DNA from 4 places in the Marinobacter sp. PE14 genome. Region 2 is predicted to be linked to each of the others. Evidence: predicted binding sites of a transcription regulator. Region 2 holds the regulator's gene; each other region holds the start of a gene.

Region 1 (3,191 bases), on a different contig from region 2:
CCATGGCCGCCAGATAGCCGGTCAATACCCGGTACACCGAATAGGCCAGCTGGATGCCGATACCCTTGTCGTTGGCGCCGGCGTCATAGAACGGATCGGACAACTCCGCCCAGGCCAGCTTGATCACCGCCGAGGGTGGCGGCACTCGGGATTCCTGCTCTACACCACCCATCAGCATTTCGTATTCGGTCAGTCCTGTCTGGGCCTCCGGGGGCTGGGTTGCCATTTCCCAGAGCCCCAGGGCCAGAATCAGGAACGACACCGACAGCAGTGCTGCTCGGACGTTCAGGGAAGCCATGGTTACACCCTCCCGATGTCGAAGCTGCGTGCGTACTCTTCAGCACGGTCAGAATCGAACGTCTTGCCCATGATGGTGTGAGTCTTGTAGGTCTTGTCCGGGGCGGTATAACCCAGTTCTTCCATGATCTTGCCAGTCTCGCTCGCCAGGTAGACCTGCTCGGCAATGCCCTTGTAGTCCACATCACCCTCGATATAACCCCAGCGCTTCATCTGGGTGAGGATCCACACGCCCATGGAGTGCCACGGGAACGGGTCGAAATCGATACGGTCCGGTACATCTTTCACCTCGCCTAGGCCATCGGCGTAGTAGCCGGTCAGCACCTGCTGAATCACCGGTACCGGCTGGTTCAGATAGTTCTTCGGCGCGATGGCCTCAGAGATTTCCTTACGGTTATCCGGATTGTTCGAGTACTGCGTCGCGTCGATGATGGCGCGCAACAGGGCGCCGTAGGTGTTCGGGTTCTGGGTGGCAAACTGCTTGCTGCAGGCAAAGGCGCAGCAAGGGTGACCTTCCCAGATGTCTTTGGTCAGCATGTGGATGAAGCCGACCTTCTCCCACACGGCACGCTGGTTGAACGGGTCCGGAGACAGGTAGCCATCGAGGTTACCGGCACGCAGGTTGGCAACCATCTCGGGTGGCGGAACCACACGGATCTGCACGTCCTTGTCCGGGTCGATACCGTTCTCGGCCAGGTAGTAGCGCAACAGGAAGTTGTGCATGGAGTATTCGAACGGCACGCCAAACTTGAAGCCTTTCCACTGTTTAGGGTCGCGCTTGTCCTTGTGGTCTACGTGCAGCACGATGGCCTGGCCGTTGATGTTCTCAACCGCCGGCATGATGAACGGCTCCGGTGTGGAGCCCGCGCCCATGGTCATGGCCAGAGGCATGGGGGTGAGCATGTGTGAGGCGTCGTATTCGCCGGCCAGGGACTTGTCCCGGGCCACCGCCCAACCTGCGGTCTTGGTGACAGTGACATCCAGGCCATAACGCTCATAAAAACCCATGGGATGGGCCATGATGATAGGCGTGGCGCAGGTAATCGGCACGAAACCAACGTTCAGTTTGGTCTTCTCAAGCTTGCCCAGCGACTCCTTCACTGCGGCCTTGGCCTTCTCCATCGGAAACACACTGCCCAGAACGGCAGCCGCGGTGCCCGCGCCCATCATTTTCATGAAGGCCCGCCGGCCGTGCTCGTTGTGACCAAACACAGAGCGCACCACCGCGCCTTCGATGGCGCGATCCATCATCGCTTCGGAATCCAGAGGCTCGTCAGCGACTGCCTGCTGGCCGGCGGAGGGCTTGAGATCGAGGGAAATGGACGGGGTACTGTCGCCGGGTTTGCACTCGGGGCAGCCACAGGTCTTGGCATGAATCAGGGACTTGTCACCGTCAAACGGATTTCCAAGGCTTTTCGTGGTCATGGCGCACTCTCCTGGGTTTGGGGCCTAAGTAACGGGTTATTTCTGCACTCTCACGGTGCAGCAAAGGTGCGGCTCGGGCCCGAGGATGGAAACGGTCGGGTCGGCTCCGCGTTCTGAGATAGGTATCGCAGGGTTTGTGCCAAGTCCGGTTATTTTTTTAACTGCCTGTTTTTATTTAAATAAAATTCAAACGCCTGCAAACAAAACAACTACGAACTTTCGTAATTAACGAATTCTCGTAGTCTTTACTGCGATTTTTCGTAGTTGGCACAGGGTTTGTTATGTTTTCCCGGACTGACCCAGGACATCGCCATGATTACCGAAGCCATCAATACCCCGGACGTTACCGGAAACTGGATCGACCACCTTCCAGAAGCTGCACTGTTGGTAGACGCAGGCAGGGATCTGATTCTGTCCGCCAACAGTGCCATGGGCCGAATGATCGGCACCGACCGGCAATCCCTCGTCGGCACGCCCTGCACCCATCTGTTCACAGACCAGCGGCCCCAACTGATTGCCTTCACCGAGGAAACCCTGTTTCGCAGCCACGGCTGGAGCCGCGACTTCTTTCTCCAGCACCGGGACGGCCACACGGTGGAACTGGAGATCTCCTCATCCAGGGTTGGCGAGGCGGAAACCCAGAACGTGCTGCTGTTATTGAGGGACCGACGCCAGCTGCGAACCCTTCGGGAACGCCACGATGCCAACCACTACCATCGGGGCGGCCTGCTTGAATGGCGGCGGGTCGAAGAGCTGTTCAAGGACATGGAGCGGGAGAACCAGCTGATTCTTCATGCTGTCGGGGAAGGCATCTACGGGGTGGATGCCGAGGGGCGCGGCACCTTCGCAAACCCCGCCGCCGAGCGGATGCTGGGATGGCGAATTGACGAGCTTATGGGGCGGGTGCTGCACCGCGTGGTCCACCACTCCCATGCAGATGGCAGCCTGTATCCACTCAAGGATTGCCCGATATACGCCGCCTTCCGCGATGCCAGCGTAAAGCGCGTGGGCGAAGACTGGTTCTGGCGCAAGGACGGCAGCGGCTTTCCCGTGGAATACACCAGCACACCGATTCTGGATAACGGACATCCCGTGGGTGCCGTTGTCGTGTTCCGGGATATTTCGGCACGCCAGGAAGCCCAGAAAGAATTGCAGGAAGCGCTGGAGGAGGTGGAAACCCTCAAACACCGGCTGGAAATGGAGAATGCCTACCTGCAGGAGGAGCTCAGCGCCGAGTATCATTTTCACGAGATCTTCGGCCAGAGCGAGGCGATCAAAGCGATCGTGCGGCGTATCGGCATGGTGGCGCCCACGGATGCCAACGTACTGATCACCGGTGAATCCGGGACAGGCAAGGAGCTGATTGCCCGCGCCATCCATCAGTCCAGCAGCCGGCGCGACCGGCCCCTGATTCGGGTGAACTGTGCAGCCATCCCCAAAGACCTGTTTGAAAGCGAGTTCTTCGGCCA
Region 2 (3,191 bases):
GGGGAATGGCGATTCCCTGGCCAATGCCGGTGCTGCCCAGGCGCTCACGGGAAATCAGGTTATTGAAGAGCTGGGTCTCGCTGAGCGTGTTGTCCTGATGGTTTATTTGCTCGGCAATAAACTCCAGGGCCCGTTTCTTACTGGACGCAGCTACCCTGCAGAGGGTGAGCTCCGGAGCAAGAATGTTGTCTATGGTCAGGGATGTGTCGCTCATAGATCGACTGCATTTCCGTTAAAAAAAGGCTGCGACACGTTACTCGTGTCGCAGCTCGATTAGATGAAGTACATGAAAACAGCCCGTTAGCGAGAGCCGTTTCCGTGCATCCGTTCGACATTCTTTTCCTTGTGCTTGAGGATCTGACGGTCCAGCTTGTCGATAAGGGCATCAATGGCTGCGTACATATCCTCGTTTTCTGCCTTTGCGTGAATCTCACCACCGACCACGTGCAATGTGGCTTCCGCAATCTGGCGCACCTTTTCCACTTCCAGGGTCACCTGGCAGTTGCTGATGTGGTCAAAGTGACGCTCGAGCTTCTCGAACTTCTCTGAAACGTAATCCTTCAGTGCGGGAGTCAGTTCTACGTGATGGCCTGAAATATTGAGTTGCATAGGCGTCTCCTGTCGTCATCATGCCGGCTCCCGGGAGCCGGTCTGGGTGCTGGCGCATTGTGCGCCGGCGAATACGGTGTTGCGTCCCGTCCCGGGGTATTCAGACCAGCCGCTTGCGTTCGTTGGACGGCGGAATGTGCATGGCCTCCCGATACTTGGCAACGGTGCGTCGCGCAACCTTGATACCCTGTTCCCCTAGCATGGCTGCAATTTTACTGTCGCTCAACGGCTTTTTGGGTGTTTCGGCGGCAATCAATTTCTTGATCATCGCGCGGATGGCCGTGGAGGAGCATTCTCCGCCCTCATCAGTGCTTACATGGCTGGAGAAGAAATACTTCAGTTCGAAAATACCCCGGGGGGTATGCATGTATTTCTGGGTGGTTACCCGTGAAATCGTTGATTCATGCATTTCCACCGCCTGGGCAATGTCCGAGAGAATCAACGGCTTCATTGCTTCCTCGCCGTAGTCCAGGAACCCCTGCTGGTGCTCGACAATACGGGTCGCCACTTTCAGCAGGGTCTCATTGCGGCTCTGCAGGCTTTTGATAAACCACTTGGCCTCCTGTAACTGATCGCGGAGGTAGGTGTTGTCTGCACTGCTGTCTGCACGCCGTATAAGTGAAGCATAGCTGGCATTCACCCGGATGCGCGGTGCAATTTCCGGATTTAGCTCAACACGCCAGCGGCCATTGTGCTTGCGAACGATGACATCAGGAATCACGTAGTCGGGCTCGGCGCGATCAATCACGTCGCCCGGGCGCGGATTGAGGCCGGTAATCAACGCAAGGACTTCCCTGAGCTGATCTTCTTTCAGGCGGCTGCGACGCAACAACTGGGCGTAGTCACGGTTGCCCAGCAGGTTGATGTAGTGGGTGATCACCAGGCGTGCCTGGGCGAGCCAGGGTGTGTCCGGCGGCAGCTGGTTAAGCTGGATCAGCAGGCATTCCTGCAAATCCCGGGCAAACACGCCGGGGGGGTCGAAGTGCTGAAGGCGATGCAGGACGGCTTCCACTTCATCCAGTTCAAGGGGGTCTTCCTCGTTCTCATCCAGCAGTCCGGCGTGGATTTCTTCCAGCGGGCTGGTGAGATAGCCCCGCTCGTCCACAGCGTCCATCAGGGCGTGGGCAATGGCCTGGTCCCGCTCACTCAGGGGAGTCAGGTTGAGCTGCCATTCCAGGTGATCCTGAAGCGTCTCGGTGGGTGAGTTGCGGGTCTCGAAATCGTGATCGTTCTCGTCGTCATTGCGGGCTGCCGGAGCGGGCGCGGACTGGTAAATGTCGTCCCAGGCGGTGTCGACCGGCAGGTCGTCCGGAATGTTATCCGGGATATCGTTTTCCGACGACCAGTCGGGGCCGTTTTCTGATTCGTCCCAGTCGCTGGACGGTTCCGGCGTGGTCTCCGCAGCAGACTCGGCAGCGTTGGCCTCGCGCTCGTCACTCTCGGTGGCCGTGTCGGTCTGATCGTCGTCCTCGGATGTCTCCAGCATGGGGTTGGATTCCAGTGCCTGCTGGATTTCCTGTTGGAGGTCGAGGGTAGAGAGCTGGAGAAGCCGGATCGCCTGTTGCAGCTGGGGTGTCATGGTCAGGCTTTGACCCAGCTTTAACTGTAAGGAGGCTTTCATAACCATGGTTCAGGATCCGTCACTCATCAGCGCTTTGTGTCATAGGTCTTGAAAAAATCTTTATATGCCGGTTACTTGCCGCGGTTTTTATTTACCCTAGCAAGTTCTTTGCCGAGTTTACTTGCTACAGATCATCAAAACAATGAGCCATTCACTGTCACAGCCTGAATTCGTCCCCGAGGTAAACTTCCTTGACCTGTTGATTGGCCAGAATCGCATCGGCATTGCCAGAGGCGATGATGTGCCCGCCAGAAACAATGTACGCGTTCTCACAGATATCGAGAGTCTCGCGCACGTTGTGGTCGGTGATCAGCACGCCAATCCCCTTGTCCCGCAGATGCCGGATGATGTGCTTGATGTCGCTGACGGATATAGGGTCAACGCCGGCGAAGGGCTCATCCAGCAGGATGAAAGCCGGCTCCATGGCCAAGGCCCGAGCAATTTCCACCCGTCGCCGTTCACCACCGGACAGGGACATTCCAACGCTGTCCCGGATATGGGTGATGTGGAATTCCTCCAGCAGCTCCTCGAGCTTTTTCTGCCGGTCTGCCTTGCTCAGGCCCTGCCGCGTCTCAAGGATCGCCATGATGTTGTCGCGCACAGACAGTTTGCGGAACACCGAGGCTTCCTGTGGCAGATAGCCGATGCCCTGGCGGGCCCGGCCGTGCATCGGCAGCGGCGTAATATCCCGGCTGTCGATGGTTATCCGGCCGTGATCTGCGGGTACTAGCCCTACGATCATGTAGAAGCAGGTGGTTTTCCCTGCGCCGTTGGGGCCTAGCAGTCCGACAATCTCTCCGCTTCGAATTTCCAGGGAAACGTCGATAACCACTTTTTTCTGTTTGTAACTCTTTGCCAGGTTACTGGCTCTCAGAACTGCCATCGGTTTCCTGTTTGTCAGTGCGTCTGTCGGCGCTGCGCGGCTGGATCACCATTTCTACCCGGCCACTGCCATCGCCCG
Region 3 (3,191 bases), on a different contig from region 2:
AAGACGGGGCCCTGATGCTGGCGTTCCCTGAGCGCATCGAGGAAATCCGGATGGACAATATCCGGGTTACGGGAAGCCAGGGAGCTTCAATGGGCAACGTGAGCATTCACGACATCCGGTTTCATCCAGACTCCCAGATGACCATCTACACCCGATAAAGCGGAAAGCATGGCTCGACAGAGCCATGTATCCAGGCTCAGGCGCTGGCGAGCACCGTGCTGCTTGATACCGTGGTCTGCTGACCCTGGGCGCCGTACAGCTTTTGCTGGCCGGTGGCGCCCCGGAAAATATCGGTGAGTCTCGACAAACGCTTTTGCAAGTGGCTGATAACACGACCATTGGTCTGGTTCAGCGTTTGACAGGCTCGAAGCTTCTGGTCCGCTTCCTGCCAGAGCTCGAAGAGATCCGAGAATCCGGCGCTGCGGATAAAGCGGGAAGGCTCGCCACTTTCGGGGCGATACCCCATCTGTACAAGTGTCCGGATTTTCTGTTTGGCGCGTTCGCGAACGGCACCGAGGAGATCGTTCTTCTCTCTGGTCAGGGCGTCCAGCTGGCGGAGGTCGGAATTCGCAAGGCAGGTCTTTTCTTTGCCGAGAACGTCAGCCAGTGTTTCAAGCTGGCTGATATCCTGGGAAAGAAGAGTCTTCAAATCATCAATTGCGGCCATGGTCTACTCACCCGAAAATGCTTTCATCCATCTCAAGCATTTTCTGGGCCAGCTTCTCGGCGTCAATCTTGTACGTGCCATTTTCGAGGGCGGAACGGATCTGCTCGATGCGGTCGTCATCCATTTCCGGATAATCGCCCAGCTTTTGTTCGAGCTGCTTCAGATTCTTGGCCTGATTGCTCAGGCTGACGTTCTCACCACGGGCCCCCTGGGCCTGTGTCTTTGCCTGTTCGTTGGATGCCGGCTGGGTATTCTGTGTGCCGGAGCTTTTGTCGGCCGTAGTTCTCTGGGTGTTGACCTGGCCGGGGCCAATTCCATTTAAGTCAACTGACATATCTGTACCTGCTTGCCTGTCGCGCCACGAGAGTGTGGCGCTTACTCGAGTTTATGTCTTCTTAACGGCGGCGCCGCGAAAACCTTTAGTAGTTTTAGCACTTTTTTTCATCTGCTTTTACGACCGGTTTTGCGGCATCCACTTGCCGCTCCGGCAAGCCTCTGCCGCACTCGGCTCACATCGGAATTTCCACGTGGCCCGGTGCGACAACGTTGGCTCTGATCGTGCGGGATGAGCGCAGATTCTCAACCAGAACCTGTTCGCCAACGCTGGCGCTAGCCAGGGCCTTGCCCCGGGAACGTACTGAAAATCCGCCGGTTTTGGCCGTGATGATAACATGATCGCCGCGTTCGACCGCATTCGGGGCCGAAAGCATGTCTGGTGTAACGAGCGAGCCCGCGTTCACTGCGCGCCGCACTTCCATGCCAATCGCCTGTTTCGAATCCGTAATCACGCCACGCCTGGATGAATTGATTTCAACGGACTGCTTTGAGAGTAGCCCTTCGGTTATTCGCTCTCCACGCGTGAGTGGCCTGGCTGCCACCAGGGCTGGCCCATGGATAGAGACTGAAGCGGTGACAAACATTCGCCATGGGCGGGCTCCTTCGCAGGATACGAGCATCGACGGGCTGGTGCTTTTCCATGGGTCACCGCTGAACTCTACACTCAAAGGCTTTTCGCACTCGGCGAGGGCAAGGCGGCTGTCGATGGAACCGGGTTCGAAGGAAACGGTATAGCCATGTTCGGCCTGTTCAGTCGCGAAGCTGTCCAGAAACGCCAGGGTCGCTCTCTGAATCTGTTCGGCCGTCGTTCCCGCGAGGAGCGGCGTGCTCAGGCCAGACATTAGCAGTAGTAGGGCGAAATTGGTGATGCGCATACGTATCAGTTTGTCCTATGCTGTCAACAACAGGGCAGAAAAGCCCGAATCAGGCTAAGGATTCGGTAAAAGTGGCCGTTAAATGGGCTGACCCGCCCCTGATATGACGGGTTTCCGTCGATCAGGCTATTATTCAGTGAACAGCAAGATATATGCCGTTGTAATTCCGGCAAGCCAGGAGAATCAAAATGGCAGGGGTTTTGGACAGTGTTAACCAGCGCACTCAGATGGTCGGAAAGAACCGCCTTGAGCTGCTTCTTTTCCGTCTCAGAGGGCGTCAGATCTACGGGATCAACGTGTTCAAGGTGAAAGAGGTTCTGCAATGTCCGAAGCTGTTCTCCTTGCCGAACAGCCGGCCGGTCGTTCGAGGCGTCGCTCATAGCCGGGGTGAGACCATCCCCATTATTGATCTGAGCATGGCGATTGGTCTGCCCGGTATCCCCCAGGAAGAGCTCTCCACCAGTTTCGTTATCATCACTGAATACAATCGCAAAACGCAGGGTTTCCTGGTGAGCGGCGTTGAACGGATCATGAACATGAACTGGGAAGAAATCCTGCCCCCACCCAAAGGCGCCGGCAAGGATGTCTATCTTACCGCTGTCACGAAAATAGATGATAAGCTTATTGAAATCATTGACGTAGAGAAGATTCTTTCTGAAGTTTCTCCACTTGGGGAGGACGTGACCGAAGCCGTTCTGAGCAAGAGCGCGGAGCGGGTGCCCGGGCATCTGCCCGTGTTGGTGGTGGATGATTCGTCCGTGGCCCGGCGCCAGATACAGCGGTGTCTCACCGCAATTGGCATGGAAGTGGTGCTGAAAAACGACGGCAAGCAGGCAATTGAATATTTGAAGGAAATCACTGGGGACGGTTCCCGGGCCAAAGATCATTTCTCTCTGATCATCTCAGACGTGGAGATGCCTGAAATGGATGGCTACACCCTCGTTACCAAGGTGAAAGAGGACCCTGCGCTTTCGGATATGTTTGTTATGCTTCACACCTCACTCAGCGGTGTGTTCAACCAGGCCATGGTGAAGAAGGTCGGGGCCGACGACTTTATGGCAAAGTTCAGTCCGGACGAACTGGCAGAGCGCGTGATGGAAATCATCGACCAGGGTTGATGGAGCCGCTCAAAGATTCAATCAGAACAGAGACCCAATGAAAGCGGAAATAACGCCACAGGAATATGAAGCCTTCAAATCGTTCCTGCAGAATGCCTGTGGGATTTTACTGGGCGATAATAAACAGTACCTGGTAAAAAGCCGGTTGCGCAGGATTCTCGAAGAGAACAGCCTGAATACCCTGGGTGAACTGCT
Region 4 (3,191 bases), on a different contig from region 2:
TGCTCTTGCCGGTTCCCGGGGGACCGAAGAACAGAAGATTGTGCCCTCCCGCTGCCGCCACTTCCAACGTGCGGCGCGGGACCTGCTGGCCGCGGACATCCGACAGATCGGGCACCTCACGGTTGCCGTCCGGCGCTTCGTCCAGGGGAGACCTGGGCACCGGCACCAGACGGGCACGGCCACTCAGATGCTCGCACACGGCCAGCAGGTGGCCGGCGGCCAGAAGATCACCCCGGCTTGCCAGCGCCGCTTCCTCGGAGTTGGCGTGCGGAACCAGCAAGGCCCGACCATCCTCCCGTGCGGCTAATACAGCCGGCAGAACACCTTTCAGGGGGCGCAGTGCACCATCAAGGGACAATTCGCCGAGGAATTCGCAATCGGAAAGGCTGTCGACCGGGATCTGGCCAGACGCCGCCAGAATGCCCAGAGCGATGGGCAGATCGAACCGGCCACCCTCTTTTGGCAGATCAGCGGGAGCAAGATTGATGGTAATTCTTCGGGCGGGAAACTCGAAACCGGCGTTGAGAAGCGCGCTTCGGACGCGTTCTTTGCTCTCCCTTACACCGGTTTCCGGCAAGCCCACGATCGAGAGCGCGGGCAAGCCGCCGGAGAGATGGACTTCAACGGTAACGGCAGGCGCTGACACGCCAATGGCGGCGCGGGAATGAACAATAGCAAGCATGACAACCATCCATGGTAATAACCGGATATGTTTGCCCGGCATCCTGCCGGGCGTGTCCGGGATTTATTGTTTCTGCAGGGAATTTTCCAGTTCGGCCACCCGCTTCTCGAGCGCGTCCACCTTTTCACGGGTCTTCAGCAGGACCGCCTGCTGGGCGTCAAACTCCTCCCGGGTCACCAACTCCAGGCGAGACAGAACGGCCATCACGGTGGCCCGGGCCTGGGTTTCAAAATCTTCCCGTGCAGCGCGGGCCATGTCGGGAACAAACTGGCCAAACTGGCCCTGCAGCTGAGAAAAAATATCCTGTGGACCTTTCACACGTCACCTCACAAATTCCTGAAATATCCGGCTTCGACTAAAAGACAGGGCCGGTTGCCGGTTAGCGGGAGTGTATCACACCGCAGCCCCTGCCATACTGTAGGTGGTCGACCCTATAATAAGTGGCGAAGGGCCAGGGAGCCCGCTCCAAATTGGCTCACTGGCCGGCTACCCGCTCTATTTTGGTGCACAAGTTTGCGCCATTCTGGTACGCGGATATCGTAGTCTATTGTTTTTTAAACATTTTTTTGCGTTGGCATACACGATGCTAAAGCTCTCGTACGCAATCCGCACAATTGGTGTGCGAGGTGGCAGCATCCCGAGCTCAACAACCGGCCGACGGGCCCTCACTGTTGAGACGGCTTTACCAAGGAGAAAGCAATGAAACTTGTGACAGCGATCATCAAGCCTTTCAAATTGGATGATGTCCGTGAGGCACTATCCGAGATTGGCGTACAAGGCGTAACCGTCACTGAAGTCAAAGGCTTCGGTCGGCAAAAAGGCCACACAGAACTCTACCGTGGCGCGGAATACGTGGTGGATTTCCTGCCCAAGGTGAAGGTGGAAGTTGCTATCGGCGACAACCTTCTGGACCAGGTTATCGAGTCCATCACCAAGGCGGCTAACACCGGCAAGATCGGTGACGGCAAGATTTTCGTGACTGAACTGGCTCAAGCCATCCGGATCCGGACTGGCGAAACCGGCGAAGAAGCGGTCTGAACCAGCTCTGATTTTTCGAACAGCCAACGCAAAAAAATTTATAACCTGAAAAGCCTCGTGCGGAGGGCTTCATATGGAAAGCAATCTTAATCACATTTTTGAACTCCAGTATGCGCTGGATACCTTTTACTTCCTGATTTGCGGTGCTCTGGTCATGTGGATGGCCGCTGGCTTTGCCATGCTGGAAGCCGGCCTGGTGCGTGCCAAGAACACCACCGAAATCCTGACCAAGAACGTGGCCCTGTTTGCGGTCGCCTGTACCATGTACCTGATTGTCGGCTACGACATCATGTACGACGGCGGTATCTTCCTGAGCGGTGTAACAACTGTTGCCGAGATGGACGACGCAGCGATTGCAGGCGTTATTGCAGCCTCCACTGAAGCCGGCTTCGGCGACATGGGCGAATACAGCGGCGCTTCTGACTTCTTCTTCCAGGTTGTCTTCGTTGCAACCGCCATGTCCATCGTTTCCGGTGCTGTGGCTGAGCGTATGAAGCTCTGGGCCTTCCTGGGTTTCGCCGTTGTTATGTGTGGTTTCATCTACCCGATGCAGGGTTCCTGGACCTGGAACGGCGACGCGGTATTCGGCATGTACGAGCTGAGCTACAGCGACTACGCCGGTTCCGGTATCGTTCACATGGCCGGTGCAGCAGCAGCTCTGGCAGGTGTGATCCTGCTTGGTGCCCGTAAAGGTAAATACGGCGCCAAAGGTGAAATCCGCGCGTTCCCGGGCGCCAACCTGCCCCTGGCAACTCTTGGTACCTTCATCCTGTGGATGGGCTGGTTCGGCTTCAACGGTGGCTCAACCCTGAAACTGGGTGGCATCGGTGTCGCCAACGAAGTGGCCAACGTGTTCCTGAACACCAACGCGGCTGCAGCCGGTGGTCTGATCGCTGCCCTGATCGTGGCACGCCTGATGTTCGGCAAGGCCGACCTGACCATGGCCCTGAACGGCGCTCTGGCTGGCCTGGTTGCGATCACTGCAGAACCGGCGGATCCCTCTCCCCTGCTGGCCACCATCATCGGCGCCATCGGTGGCACCCTGGTTGTGTTCTCCATCGTAACCATGGACAAGCTGCGCATTGACGACCCGGTCGGTGCCATCTCTGTGCACGGTGTGGTCGGTATCTGGGGTATCTTTGCGGTCCTCCTGTCCGACGCAGACGCTACCTTCATGGGCCAGCTGGTCGGCATGCTCACCATCTTCATCTGGGTATTCGTCACCAGTCTGATCGTCTGGGGCATCCTGAAAGCCGTCATGGGTATCAGGGTCACAGAAGAAGAAGAGTACGAAGGTGTGGATCTGTCCGAGTGTGGTATGGAAGCCTATCCGGAGTTCGTCAGCGGCAAGCAATAAACGCTGACACTGCAAGTAAAAAGGGGCGCCAGTTGGCGCCCCTTTTTTGTAAGTCCGATCTTGCCTAACCTTCTGTCGGTCTTACCTCATCTTCAAGCGCATCCACCATGAACT

The links. The regulator sigma-54, encoded in region 2, starts transcription at its own class of promoters, with help from an activator protein. The targets are predictions, from matches to a motif close to ANTGGCATNNANNTTGCTNT.
Region 1: ACWJ62_RS12650 (CmpA/NrtA family ABC transporter substrate-binding protein) is a predicted target of sigma-54. The motif match lies at 1,847-1,866, and genes of this name have one in related genera.
Region 3: flgA (flagellar basal body P-ring formation chaperone FlgA) is a predicted target of sigma-54. The motif match lies at 2,019-2,038, and genes of this name have one in related genera.
Region 4: glnK (P-II family nitrogen regulator) is a predicted target of sigma-54. The motif match lies at 1,253-1,272, and genes of this name have one in related genera.

The regions. Positions count from the first base shown of each region.
Region 1 is NZ_JBQXNY010000003.1:414,309-417,499, reverse strand. It holds gene ntrB (nitrate ABC transporter permease) at 1-298, opposite strand, end outside; gene ACWJ62_RS12650 (CmpA/NrtA family ABC transporter substrate-binding protein) at 301-1,722, opposite strand; gene ACWJ62_RS12645 (sigma 54-interacting transcriptional regulator) at 2,035-3,191, shown strand, end outside.
Region 2 is NZ_JBQXNY010000001.1:739,718-742,908, forward strand. It holds gene ptsN (PTS IIA-like nitrogen regulatory protein PtsN) at 1-214, opposite strand, end outside; gene hpf (ribosome hibernation promoting factor) at 301-609, opposite strand; gene ACWJ62_RS03565 (RNA polymerase factor sigma-54) at 710-2,236, opposite strand; gene lptB (LPS export ABC transporter ATP-binding protein) at 2,388-3,113, opposite strand; gene lptA (lipopolysaccharide transport periplasmic protein LptA) at 3,091-3,191, opposite strand, start outside.
Region 3 is NZ_JBQXNY010000004.1:328,593-331,783, forward strand. It holds gene ACWJ62_RS15050 (pilus assembly protein PilB) at 1-158, shown strand, start outside; gene ACWJ62_RS15055 (flagella synthesis protein FlgN) at 197-667, opposite strand; gene flgM (flagellar biosynthesis anti-sigma factor FlgM) at 675-1,001, opposite strand; gene flgA (flagellar basal body P-ring formation chaperone FlgA) at 1,177-1,878, opposite strand; gene ACWJ62_RS15070 (chemotaxis protein CheV) at 2,067-2,996, shown strand; gene ACWJ62_RS15075 (CheR family methyltransferase) at 3,034-3,191, shown strand, end outside.
Region 4 is NZ_JBQXNY010000006.1:126,476-129,666, reverse strand. It holds gene ACWJ62_RS17885 (YifB family Mg chelatase-like AAA ATPase) at 1-682, opposite strand, end outside; gene ACWJ62_RS17880 (accessory factor UbiK family protein) at 746-1,000, opposite strand; gene glnK (P-II family nitrogen regulator) at 1,382-1,720, shown strand; gene ACWJ62_RS17870 (ammonium transporter) at 1,794-3,077, shown strand; gene speE (polyamine aminopropyltransferase) at 3,142-3,191, opposite strand, start outside.